4 regions of the Citrobacter sp. Igbk 17 genome follow, and region 3 is predicted to be linked to each of the others. Evidence: predicted binding sites of a transcription regulator. Region 3 holds the regulator's gene; each other region holds the start of a gene.
The links. The regulator PurR, encoded in region 3, represses purine synthesis genes. The targets are predictions, from matches to a motif close to CANGCAAACGTTTGCNTG.

Region 1 (3,211 bases), on a different contig from region 3:
CTCAGTTTTAATGCCTTTATCATTCAGCTCTTTAATCACGTAGGTCGTACGCGCTTCGGCATCCGGATGTCCCGGTTCGCCTTTCAGCAGTACAAACTGAATTTTGCCGTCTTTATTCAGATCCCAGTTCGGGTTAGCGGCCCAGTGCTTGGCAATCAAATCACCCTGAATAATCCCGGACTCTTTGGAGTCAGTACCGACGTAATAGGCTTTGTCATAGCTGTCCAGCGCTTTACGGGAAGGCTCTTTGTTGAAGAATACAATCGGTACGTTCTGACCACGTGCTTTTTCAATTACCGTTCCTGCTGCTGCCGGGTCAACCAGGTTGATGGCCAGTGCTTTAACGCCTTTTGCCAACAACACATCAATCTGATCGTTCTGTTTGGACTGATCGTTTTGCGAGTCATTCATCAGCAACTGTACATCCGGCGCCGCTTTGGCATCTTTTTCAATAGCCTTACGTACCACAGACATAAAGTTATCGTCATATTTATAGATAGTCACACCAATGCGGGTATCAGCAGCGTGCGCAGCCGCGCCGAATAACATGCTTGCCATTACAGCAGACAGGGTCAACACCTTCTTATTCATGGTATCTCCGGTTTTATTATGCAGGGTAGTGCTTGAGATAAATGCTCGGCAGGCAGAACGTTACTGAAGTGTTACTGAACGCCGAAGCTCACTTTTAAAAATATTTCTTCCGTGTCTGGCAACGCTCCAAAAACAGGCTTTAATTTTTGTTTAAGACGCCTATACCTCGATGAAAGTGATTATTCACCGTTACATAGTAGTTACAGCGCAGCAAACAGTGTCATCATAGCTATCGCATTGTTAAGATACTGTGAATTTACTCACATATTGAAAGCGGTTACATAGCCCGACATTATCAGTTAGTGATCGGTGCCGCATTCTGCCGCAAAGCCACAGAATGGCGCCGCACCAGTGTCGGCATAAAGCAATGTGTTGCATCAGGATCCAGCGTTCCCGCCGCGCCTTGTAACGCAAGCTCAGTGGCCATTTTTGCCATAGAAGCAATAGGATAGCGCACCGTTGTCAGTTGTGGGTCGGTGTAACGCGCGATGGGGATATCGTCGAAGCCAATGATAGACAGATGTAATGGAATGGCGATGCCGTTGTCTTTTAGCGCCGTTAGCGCGCCAGCGGCCATATTGTCGTTGTAAGCGAAGACAGCCGTCAGTTGCAGGTTGCGTCCCAGCAGTTCCACCATTGCGGACTCTCCGCCCTGCATATCCGGTGAACCAGTACCTATCCAGCTGTCGGCAGGAGTAACACCCTGTTCTTTCAGGGCACTTAGCCACCCTTCTTTACGCATTGCATCGTCCTCAATGCGGTGACTTGATGCCAGGTAACCAATACGTTGATGCCCATTATTCAACAGCATACGGGTTGCCATTTTAGCGCCGCTAATATTATCCAGACAGACGCAACGATGCGCATAGCCCGGCACAATGCGGTTGATCAGCACCATACCGGGGATCTGATCCATAAACTCCGCCAGCTCGCGATCGCTCAACGCTTTCGAGTGAACAATCAGTGCGTTACAACGCTGACGAATCAGTACCTCAATGGCGTGACGTTCTTTTTCAGCTTCGTGGTAGCTGTTGCCTATCAGGACGTACTTCTGATGCTGCTGGGCAACCAGGTCCACGGCTTTGACCAGTGCACCAAAAAAAGCATCTGAAACATCCATCACCACGACACCAATCGTGTCGCTCACCTGCGTCGCCAGCGCTTGTGCATTGGCGTTTGGGCGATAGCCGAGCTGAGTCACTGCTTTCATTACCGCTTCACGCGTGTCAGGACTCACCAGCGCGCTGTTGTTGAGTACGCGGGAAACAGTCGCAACCGAAACGCCAGACTGCCGTGCCACATCACGTATGGTTACCATATTCACTGCCCTGTTTAAGATGCGGTTACCCGCAGACACCCCAGGCTGTGTATTTTGTCAGCACAACGAAACGGACTGCGTGAGTGATGTCACAGGAATGAAAGCGCTTACATCCATTTTGTTAATGAATGTGATCCAGATCGTTATCTGGATGTTCGCGGTAATGATGTCCCTGACGCACGCAGGGTTAATTGACGCCATAGCCATTCTACCGGGCCTTGCCGGTAAAAACGCAACCAAATGACGGAGAAAAGCAGGTTAACAGCCCAGACCGGAATGACAAATAACAGCAGCGCCAGTCGGTCATATTTCATAAATAAGCCGAATTGATAAAACAGCGTGGTACAAATTAAGGTTTGTAACAGATAGTTAGTCAGTGCCATGCGTCCAACGCAGGCTATCGCAACAACCCATTTTAAACGGCTAAGCTGTGGCCAGAAACCAAACAGCAACGCGGCATAGCCAATTGTCTGAAACGGCGCGCCCAGCTCACGCGGGGCCTGCAACAGAAAAGCGCACCAGCGATATGCCCAATCCAGATGCCACTGTGCAACGATAGCAGGCAGGTTAATCGCAATGCCAATAATGACCAATAGCGCGCCGGTACGTCGATAGTGCTGCAAGCTGTACTGCCCTTTCAGCCAACCGCTGCGCATCAATGCCGCGCCCAGCAACATCATCCCCGCCAACTGCCAGCCGTACTGTGCCCCCAGCGCCAGTAAGCTGTCTGACAGCATATCTACGCGATTGCTGACCGCTTCCATACCGCCGTTAATTTTCCAGTATTTCTCATACAGCAACGCAGAAGCATCCGGTGTCCAGGCCCGACTGGTCTCACTTCCGGAGATAAACCCCAGCAGTAACAGCACACCAACGCCCACCAGATAGAGCAACACGCCAGTGTTAAACAGACTTTTGACTGAAGGGGCATCACGAACCAACCGCCAGCAAATCAACCCGATGAGGCCATACGCCAGCAGGATATCGCCATCCCAGAACAGCAAACCGTGAATAAACCCCAGCAGAACCAGCAAAGTGAGTCGCGACTGGATCCAACGTTTGCCTCGCGGTAGCAGCATCTGCAAACCCGCGCCAAACAGCAGCGCAAACAGCGTGAGGAATTTCACCTGCGCAAAGAGATCAAGCACAGCCCAGGTCCAGGCATCTGACGGGGTAATGCTGCCGTACCAGGCAGGATTCAGATAGGCCGCCTTTGGCAGACCAAAGGCGCTAATATTGAGAAGCAGGATGCCGAGGATGGCGACGCCACGAATAAAATCCAGCGTGACATTACGCTCCATG
Region 2 (3,211 bases), on a different contig from region 3:
CCCGATCGAACTGGGGCAGGATATTGGCACGATTGCGCTGTTTACTGACAGTGAAGGCAATCGTGTTGGTTTACATCAACCCGCGTAATATTTTCAGGACAGAGGACTAAAATGACCCGACGCGCCGACCGCTTGTTTCAGATTGTACAAATCCTGCGTGGCAGGCGAGTGACAACGGCGGCGCTGCTGGCAGAGCGTCTTGAGGTTTCTGAACGGACGATTTATCGCGATATCCGCGATCTCTCTTTATCCGGCGTGCCCATTGAGGGTGAAGTGGGCAGTGGCTATCGCTTAATGGCCGGGTTTGATCTGCCGCCGTTGATGTTAACGCATCACGAATCAGAAGCGTTGATGGTAGCGATTCGGCTGTTGAAAACATGGGGCGGGGATTCACTCTCACAAGCGCTGGAATCCGCGCAGGAAAAAGTGCTGGCGATATTGCCGCCAGAGAGTCGGCGCAGGGCCGAACAAACGCGGATTTTCGCACCAGATTTTGGTAATCAGCCGCATTCACGTAGTGCGTTCGATCTTATTCATCGCGCGGTTTCGGCGCAGCAGATTCTGGCGCTGCATTATCGCGATGAGTCCGGGAATCTCTCCTGGCGAGACGTTCAGCCGTTGGGGTTATTTTTCGGGGGCGAGCACTGGCTGCTGGTTGCATGGTGTGAGAATCGTGACGATTATCGCTGTTTTCGCGTTGATCGTTGTCTGAAGATCACGCCACTCGACAGGCATTTTCGCGAATCGGCGGATCGTTCGCTAAGTGACTTTTTACGTAAGGTACGCTGTGAAGATCAGCCATAAAAAAGCCAGCGGTTAAGCTGGCTTGTCTTTGATAAATTTACTGGATTAGAAGTTGTAACCTACAACCAGGTAACCACCCCAACCGGTAGAACGAACGTTTTCATTCATCCAGTTCAGATCCGCGTTATCGTTCCACTGACCACCGTTGTGCCAGTAACGGGCAACGACAGAATAATGCCAGTGGTCATAGTTTAGCGCCAGAATGTGGCTGGAGGCGATAGAGTTGTTAGTACGCTGTTTAATGCCATTCTCAGCGTAGGCGCTCTTATCACCCAGATCGGAACCCCAGTCAAAGTTGGTAAAACCGATGTAGCTCAGGTTACCGCCCCACAGTTCGGTAATCGGTACAAAGTACTTCACTTTGAAACGGTAGCCGTCCCAATCATTTTCGTTCTCAGCACCGTAGTTCTGCCACTGGTACTTAGCGTACACGTTCATGGACAGGCTCATCGGCAAGCCGGTGTCGATGTCGGTACCCAGACCCATGTACCAGGTACTCTGGCGGCCATCTTTGTTACGACCCATGTCGTAGATGTAGTTGTTCGCGAAATACCACTCTTTGAACGGACCGAAGCTCAGGTCGGTACCGGTCAGTTTGTCGATGGAGAAACGGGGTTCGATTTCCATGAACAGCGGAGAGCCGTGGTTCCAGATACCTTTCGCATCGGTGTTACCACCGAAGAATACCGGTGCATCCATGTAACCATAGAAGTCGAACCAATCTTTCTTGGCAAACGCTTCGTATTCCAGGTAGGTATCGTTACGGAGCTGCGGTCCGAAGCGAGTGTGGTAGCTACCCACAACGTTAACGCTCTGATGCCACCAGTCGGAAAGATATTGCGGTTTGTCATTTTCTGCCGCGTTTGCAACAGTAAATGACGAGGAGAGCGCCAGCACTGCACCGGCTGCAAGTAATGTTTTTTTCATATGTATGCCACTGTTTGAAATCCCTTTCGGGAGTGAAAAAGGCGCAAATTGCGTTTCTAAATATTTCGTATTTCTTCGGAGCTTATTATAAAAATCATTGTTCACAAAAATATGTCTTGTTTCACAGTTCTATCATTTACGTAATCGATTGCGTTCACGTTTGCGTACTTTAGGCGGCGAATTGTACTGGCTCCGATGAATGTTGCCAAGTTTTACTGGAAATATCGCTTATGTCATAGGAGTAACAAAATAGGGCGGGTTGGTGTTGCGGAACGCACAAAAACGTTCCGCAAAAAGTTTATTGACTAACAGGCTGGATGTCGTGGATGCGAACAAAACCTAACTGGTCAGGAGACAGTCCGTTTAGCTGCAACGAAATATCCACGTCGCTGGGGGCAAGGATACTTGCCGGGGCGTTTATCAACTGATTCTGTACATTCACTTCCTGGTAGTTGTCTGTGGTGCCCTGAATCTGTCCGTACTCTACAGTACCGCTAAAGGCAGGGAGCGGGGTATTCGATTCCCCCTGAATACGCAGTGTCAGGCGCGTTCCTGCCGCATTTGGCGCAATATTCACCAGCGACATACGCAACGTGCCGATCTGACTATCCAGCCGGGCAGGTGTTTTGGAACCGGGTAGCAGGTAAGCTCCACTGGTCGATTTGGCATTCAACATATTTTGTTGCGTAATTTTTACCGTTTCCTGATTGAGCTGTGTCATCTCTTTATTCAACGTGCTAACGCTTTGATGCATCTGGCGTACTTCGCTTTGTTGTGCACAGGCGCTGAGGCTAAAGAGGCTTCCCACCAGGAGAATTCTTAGGTAACGTCTTGTCATTGTGATTACTTCCTTCATTGTCGCGATAGCATAATGGTAGTGTGCACAGAGCACGAAGGCATCGATCCTTTGTCTCAAAAGCGCTCCGCCTTTGTTGTCACGCCAGTTCAGGGTAAAATAGATTTCTGCGAACCACTAAGGTACAGGACGCCGTATGCATTGCCCATTCTGTTTCGCCGTAGACACTAAGGTAATTGACTCTCGTCTTGTGGGCGAGGGCTCTTCGGTACGCCGCCGCCGACAGTGTCTGGTCTGTAACGAACGTTTCACCACCTTTGAGGTGGCTGAACTTGTTATGCCGCGCGTTGTAAAAAGCAACGATGTGCGTGAACCCTTTAATGAAGAGAAGCTGCGTAGCGGCATGCTCAGAGCGCTTGAAAAACGTCCGGTCAGCGCTGATGACGTCGAAATGGCGTTAAACCATATAAAATCACAGCTGCGTGCGACAGGCGAGCGTGAAGTGCCGAGTAAGATGATTGGCAATCTGGTGATGGAGCAGTTGAAAAAGCTCGATAAAGTCGCTTACATCCGCTTTGCCTCGGTTTACCGGAGCTTCGAAGATATCAAAGAATTTGGCGAAGAGATTGCTCGCCTACAGGACTAAGCCATGCAGGATGAATTGTACATGGCGCGAGCGCTGAA
Region 3 (3,211 bases):
AGGCAGAGCATGTGGTCGGAATATTCACTTGAGGTGGTTGATGCAGTGGCGCGTAACGGTAGCTTTAGTTCCGCTGCTCAGGAGTTGCACCGCGTACCTTCGGCGGTAAGCTACACGGTGCGCCAACTGGAAGAGTGGCTGGCTGTGCCTCTTTTTGAACGCCGTCATCGGGACGTGGAATTAACGCCTGCTGGCGCGTGGTTTTTAAAAGAAGGTCGGTCTGTTATCAAAAAAATGCAGATCACCCGTCAGCAATGTCAACAAATCGCCAATGGCTGGCGAGGACAGCTGGCGATTGCGGTAGATAATATTGTGCGTCCAGAACGGACCCGACAGATGATTGTGGATTTCTACCGCCATTTCGATGATGTGGAACTTCTGGTCTTTCAGGAGGTGTTTAATGGCGTCTGGGACGCGCTGTCGGATGGTCGCGTGGAGTTAGCTATCGGAGCAACGCAGGCCATTCCGGTAGGGGGACGCTATACGTTCCGGGATATGGGAATGCTGAGCTGGAGTTGCGTGGTAGCCAGTCATCATCCGTTGGCGGCGATGCCGGGACCGATCAGTGACGATACGTTGCGCAACTGGCCATCGCTGGTACGCGAAGACACCTCCCGCACACTGCCGAAACGTATTACATGGTTGCTGGACAACCAAAAACGCGTTGTGGTTCCTGACTGGGAATCCTCGGCCACCTGCTTGTCAGCCGGACTCTGTGTCGGGATGGTACCGACGCATTTTGCAAAACCGTGGATCGATAGCGGAAAATGGGTGGCGTTACAGCTGGAAAATCCGTTCCCGGATGCCGCTTGTTGCCTGACCTGGCAGCAGAACGATACGTCGCCTGCACTGAGCTGGTTACTGGACTACCTGGGGGATAGTGAGACGCTGAATAAAGAGTGGCTGCGGGAACCGGATGAGGCTCCCGCACAACTGACTTAACGACGATAATCGCGGAATGGACCGTCGGCAACGGAACGACGTTCTACCAGGCGTGGGTGCACCTCGATAGACTGCGATTCTTCACGTTTATTCACGATTCGGTCTAACAGCATGTTGAAGGCCGTTTCACCCAGTGAATCTTTTGGCTGATGGATGGTTGTCAGCGCAGGGGTGAAGTATCGGGCGTTGCGTACGTTGTCGTAACCGATAACTGAGATATCCTGCGGTACGCGCAGTCCCATCTCGTCTGCGGCACACAGCGCACCCATCGCCATAATATCGCCACCACAGAATACGGCGGTTGGGCGATGCGACTGGGAGAGGATTTGCTGCATAGCGCGGTAGCCGGATTCAGGTTCGAAATCACCCTGGACAATCCAGTTTTCGGGAACTTTAATCAGAGCCTCTTCCATCGCTTTCATGAAGCCAGCCAGGCGGCCTGCGCCGGTATTACGCTCCATGGGACCTGGGATCACGCCGATCTCACGATGACCGCGCTCAATCAGATACCGGCCTGCCATGTAACCACCTTCAAAAGCGTTATCAATGACGGTATCGGTAAAGTCGGCTTTTGCCTCGCCCCAGTCCATGACCACCATTGGAATATGGCGATACTCTTCGAGCATGGAAAGCAGTGATTCCGGGTACTCTGAACACATTACCAACAGGCCATCTACGCGCTTTTGCGCCATCATAGACAGGTAGGCCTGCTGTTTTTCAAGACTGTTCCAGGCGTTGCCCAGAATCAGTGTGTAGCCTTTCTGGAAACAATTCTTCTCAACAGCCTCGATAATTTCGGCGAAATAGGCAGCTTCACTGCTGGTTGCCAACAAACCGATCGATTTGGTGTGATTCACCTTCAGGCTACGTGCAACTGCGCTAGGGGAGTAGTGCAGTTCTTTAATCGCTGCCCAGACAGCGTTGCGCGTTTCTTCTGCGACAAAGCGCGTTTTGTTAATTACGTGTGATACGGTTGTAGTGGAAACGTTTGCTCGCTTCGCTACATCTTTAATAGTTGCCATTACATCTCACTCCAGACCATATCCTAAGCTCCTGAGAATACTCCAGGTAAACGTTTGCCTTCACACACCCTCAACGCAACGTCAGGGTTGCGGCACGCCGGGAAAACGACACGGAACGTCAGGAAGGGGTCAATGGCCGGTACGCTAATCAAGTAAGCGTGGAATTTTGTCTGATCTTAACGAAAAGGGGAAGAGTTAAAAGCAGTTATCAATATAAATCGTGAGAGATTTTTGCTTTCAAGTGTGTAAAAATGCGCAATATCACTTTTTGTGTGGGAATAAAAAGGAGAAAACTTGATGAGCACCGATCTGAAATTTTCGTTAGTGACGACCATAATTGTTCTGGGCCTGATTGTTGCGGGTGGCCTGACTGCAGCACTGCACTGATTTCCCCCGGGGGAGTTCACTCTCCCTCATCCTTTCTGCTTGTCTTTCCCTTCCTATTTTTTGCAAATAAGCAAAAGTCTTTTGCAGTTTTGTTAACTTTATTAATTTTGCGATCAATGTCATGCTTTTGACTCTTATGATGTGTCGTGCCAAGGCTCGACGTTACGGAGTCGATAGATGAAAATAAATTATCCTTTACTGACGCTGGCGATAGGTGCGTTTGGCATTGGAACGACCGAATTCTCTCCCATGGGATTGCTACCCGTCATTGCCAAAGGCGTGGATGTTTCCATTCCGGCCGCAGGGATGTTAATCAGCGCGTATGCGGTAGGCGTGATGGTTGGCGCACCGCTGATGACCTTACTGCTGTCCCATCGTGCGCGTCGCAATGCGCTTATCTTCCTGATGGCCATTTTTACATTGGGTAATGTGCTTTCGGCGATATCTCCGGATTACACGACGCTGATGCTGTCGCGCATTTTGACCAGTCTTAACCACGGGGCATTTTTTGGCCTCGGCTCGGTTGTGGCGGCAAGCGTTGTCCCCAAACATAAACAGGCCAGCGCCGTTGCGACTATGTTTATGGGGCTAACGATCGCGAATATTGGCGGTGTTCCCGCGGCAACCTGGCTTGGGGAAACCATCGGCTGGCGTATGTCCTTTATGGCGACGGCGGGACTAGGCATTATCGCGATGGTCAGTCTGTTCTTCTCGTTACCGAAAGGCGGGGCAGGTGAGCGCCCTGATGTGCGCAAAGAACTGGCTGTATTAATGCGTCCACAAGTGGTGTCAGCTTTACTGACGACCGTTCTGGGGGCCGGAGCGATGTTTACGCTTTATACCTACATCTCACCCGTGCT
Region 4 (3,211 bases), on a different contig from region 3:
CGTCGCCTGACGCAGTGCCTTGTAACCGCCTTTTACTAGCGGGTAGTCAATGCCGGACTCGTGCAGCCACTGCTGCACAATATGCGAGCGCTGGCCACCGCGGGCACAGCACAAGTATCCCTCTGGATGCTGGCGACAGGCTTCCAGCCAGGCGTTCATTCGCTGCTGGCGGGTTTCACCCGAGACCAGTTGGTGGCCCAATGCGAGTGCCGCCTCTGGTCCCTGACGTTTATAGCAGGTCCCGACGGCGGCGCGCTCGTCATCGTTCATTAGGGGGAGGTTGATCGCACCCGGCATCGCACCCTGTTGAAATTCGACGGGGGCGCGTACATCGATTAAAGGCGTACCGGCGAGCAGAATCGCGCGATAGTCCGTTCCATCGTTCATGTTCAGTCCTGAAAATACAAAACAGCAATGGAGGGGATTTTACGCGCCTGAAGAGGGGCCGGGGAAGGATAAAATCAACTCCCCGGCATTAATGGCTTATTTCAGCTTTGATTGCGCCCAGATAATTCCGCTGGCATATTCCGGCGGCAGTAGGGGAATTAACGCTTCAAGCGTGGCATTTAGACGTGCAGTATCGCTGTCGCTCAGGTTCAGGTGGCCGACCTTACGCCCTTCGCGCACTTCTTTGTCGTACCAGTGCAGATGGACCAGCGGCAGTTTCAGCCAGTCATAGTTCAGGTCGCTGCCAATCAGGTTTACCATCACCGAAGGATTGTTCACTACCGGCGTCGGTAACGGCAGGTTGGTAATGGCGCGCAGGTGCAACTCGAACTGGCTGATGCTGGCACCGTTTTGTGTCCAGTGCCCGCTGTTGTGCACGCGAGGTGCCAGTTCGTTAATCAGCAGACCTTCCGGGGTAATGAAACATTCCATCGCCATCACGCCGACATAACCCAGCGACTGCATGATGGCGGAAAGCATCGCTTCGGCCTGTTCCTGCTGTCTGGCGTTAGACTGCGGGAAGACCACGCTGGTACGCAGAATGCCGTCCTGATGCAGGTTGTGGGTCAGCGGATAGAAAACCGTGCTGCCGTCGTGTGCGCGAGCGCCTACCAGTGACACTTCGCCCGAGAAGTTAATGCCCTGCTCGACGATACACTCGCCGTAGCAATCACCCGGCAATTGTTCCGTTTCATTCGCGCGTAAACGCCACTGACCGCGACCGTCATAGCCGCCAACGCGACGTTTAACAATCGCCAGCTCGCCCAGTTTGTCGAATACCGCAGGCCATTCGCTTTTCTCTGCCAGCAGTTGCCACGGCGCGGTTGCCAGGTTGAGTTTGTCAAAAAGCTGCTTTTGCGTCAGGCGGTCGGCAATAATCGGGAAGACATCACGATTCACGAACGCCGGATGGCGCGCCAGCTCGCGGGTTAACGCGGTTTCCGGCCAGCGCTCGATCTCAGCGGTAATGACGCTTTGCTGAAAGGGAACGGCGGTGGGTTCGGCATCCAGCCCGACTGGCCAGACCGCAATGCCCAGCGGCTCGCCGGCCTGACGCAGCATGCGCCCTAACTGGCCGTTACCGAGTACGCAGACCTGCTTCATGCCGCACCTCGCGGGTCTGGGTTCTCCAGTACCTCATCGGTTTGTGCTTTGCGCCAGTCGCTTAGACGCTGATGTAATGCTTTGTCGTGTGTTGCCAGAATTTGTGCTGCCAGCAGGGCCGCATTTGCCGCACCCGCTTTCCCGATCGCCAACGTACCCACAGGGATGCCGCGTGGCATCTGCACGATCGAATAGAGGCTATCTACACCGCTCAACGCTGCGCTTTGTACCGGAACGCCTAACACGGGGACCAGCGTTTTCGCTGCAATCATGCCCGGCAGATGCGCTGCACCGCCAGCACCCGCAATAATGACCTGATAACCGTTTTCTTCAGCACTTTCGGCGAAGCTGAACAGTTTGTCAGGGGTACGGTGGGCTGAGACGACTTCAACATGGTGTGGAACGTCCAGCATTTCGAAGATTTCGGCGGCGAACTGCATGGTAGCCCAGTCGCTTTTGGACCCCATCACGATGGCGACACGCGCCGGATTATTGCGGGAAGACATGCGTCTAAAAACTCCTGTGGGTGTGCTTCACACTGCTTTAGAGGCGAGAGAGAATAGCACGTTTTAAAAACAAGGAAAACGATTGCGTTGCTTTACACTTCACTCTTCAAGCTGCCTCTTTGTTGGCTGCATTTGCTCACCCCAGTCACTGACTTTTGTAAGCGCCAGGGGACTCACAGATTTGCCGCTTCGATGCAACTCGAATAGTTTTGTGTAAAGAGGAGTTGGGTATCTGCAGAATTAAAATGGAAAAGCGATCAGTTCAACGTCGTCAGGTGTGACTTTAATCATCGAACCTTCGGTATGCCAGGCACCTAACACCACGCGGAAAGCGGGTTGCGCATTGGCCGTGAGTTCGTGGACTGCCGGGCGATGGGTATGACCGTGAATTAACCACTGGACCTGATGTTTCTCCATTTCAGTAATGACGGCCTGTGGATTTACATCCATGATCTCCAGCGACTTGCTGCTATTGGCCGCTTTGCTGTTGGCACGCATCTTCGCGGCAATACGTTGGCGAATGAATAACGGCAGGGAGAGAAACAGTTTTTGTAGCCAGGGCTGATGAACCTTCGCGCGAAACGCCTGATAGCCAGCATCGTCGGTGCACAATGTGTCGCCATGCATGATCAGTACGTTGCGACCATACAGGTTGAGCACTTTTTCCTGAGGTAACAGGGTCATGCCGCTCTCACGGGCAAAACGCTTGCCGATCAGAAAATCACGATTGCCATGAATGAAAAAGCAGGGAACACCGGAATCCGCCAGCGCTTTTATCGCTGCGGCCATTTCACGATGTAGGGGATTGGGATCGTCATCGCCTATCCAGGCTTCAAACAGATCGCCAAGAATGTACAGCGCATCGGCCTTTCGTGCATCGCCGGCTAAAAAACGCAGAAAACCGGCGGTGATCGCCGGTTCTTCCGTGCAGAGATGGAGATCTGCAATAAACAGTGTCGTCACGATTACTCGCTGACGGTCACGTTTTCGATGATAACGTCTTCTTTTGGTACGTCCTGATGCATACCGCTGCGACCGGTGGAAACGCCTTTGATTTTATCAACGACATCCATACCTTCAACAACTTCAGCGAATACACAGTAACCCCAGCCCTGCATGCTTTCGCCGGAGAAGTTCAGGAAGTCGTTGTCAGC

Region 1: a site for PurR is predicted at 1,974-1,991, ahead of galS (HTH-type transcriptional regulator GalS). Genes of this name have one in related genera too.
Region 2: a site for PurR is predicted at 1,869-1,886, ahead of NNO08_RS00680 (nucleoside-specific channel-forming protein Tsx). Genes of this name have one in related genera too.
Region 4: a site for PurR is predicted at 2,129-2,146, ahead of purE (5-(carboxyamino)imidazole ribonucleotide mutase). Genes of this name have one in related genera too.

The regions. Positions count from the first base shown of each region.
Region 1 covers NZ_JANEWI010000012.1:83,050-86,260, reverse strand. Annotated here, with positions in the region: gene mglB (galactose/glucose ABC transporter substrate-binding protein MglB) at 1-591, opposite strand, end outside; gene galS (HTH-type transcriptional regulator GalS) at 887-1,909, opposite strand; gene yeiB (DUF418 domain-containing protein YeiB) at 2,053-3,210, opposite strand.
Region 2 covers NZ_JANEWI010000001.1:145,154-148,364, reverse strand. Annotated here, with positions in the region: gene NNO08_RS00690 (VOC family protein) at 1-88, shown strand, start outside; gene NNO08_RS00685 (helix-turn-helix transcriptional regulator) at 112-804, shown strand; gene NNO08_RS00680 (nucleoside-specific channel-forming protein Tsx) at 850-1,731, opposite strand; gene NNO08_RS00675 (DUF3251 domain-containing protein) at 2,030-2,569, opposite strand; gene nrdR (transcriptional regulator NrdR) at 2,724-3,173, shown strand; gene ribD (bifunctional diaminohydroxyphosphoribosylaminopyrimidine deaminase/5-amino-6-(5-phosphoribosylamino)uracil reductase RibD) at 3,177-3,211, shown strand, end outside.
Region 3 covers NZ_JANEWI010000008.1:53,078-56,288, forward strand. Annotated here, with positions in the region: gene punR (DNA-binding transcriptional activator PunR) at 10-942, shown strand; gene purR (HTH-type transcriptional repressor PurR) at 939-1,964, opposite strand; gene cydH (cytochrome bd-I accessory subunit CydH) at 2,262-2,351, shown strand; gene NNO08_RS06940 (MFS transporter) at 2,529-3,211, shown strand, end outside.
Region 4 covers NZ_JANEWI010000001.1:43,027-46,237, reverse strand. Annotated here, with positions in the region: gene mnmH (tRNA 2-selenouridine(34) synthase MnmH) at 1-387, opposite strand, end outside; gene purK (5-(carboxyamino)imidazole ribonucleotide synthase) at 484-1,551, opposite strand; gene purE (5-(carboxyamino)imidazole ribonucleotide mutase) at 1,548-2,057, opposite strand; gene lpxH (UDP-2,3-diacylglucosamine diphosphatase) at 2,298-3,020, opposite strand; gene ppiB (peptidylprolyl isomerase B) at 3,023-3,211, opposite strand, start outside.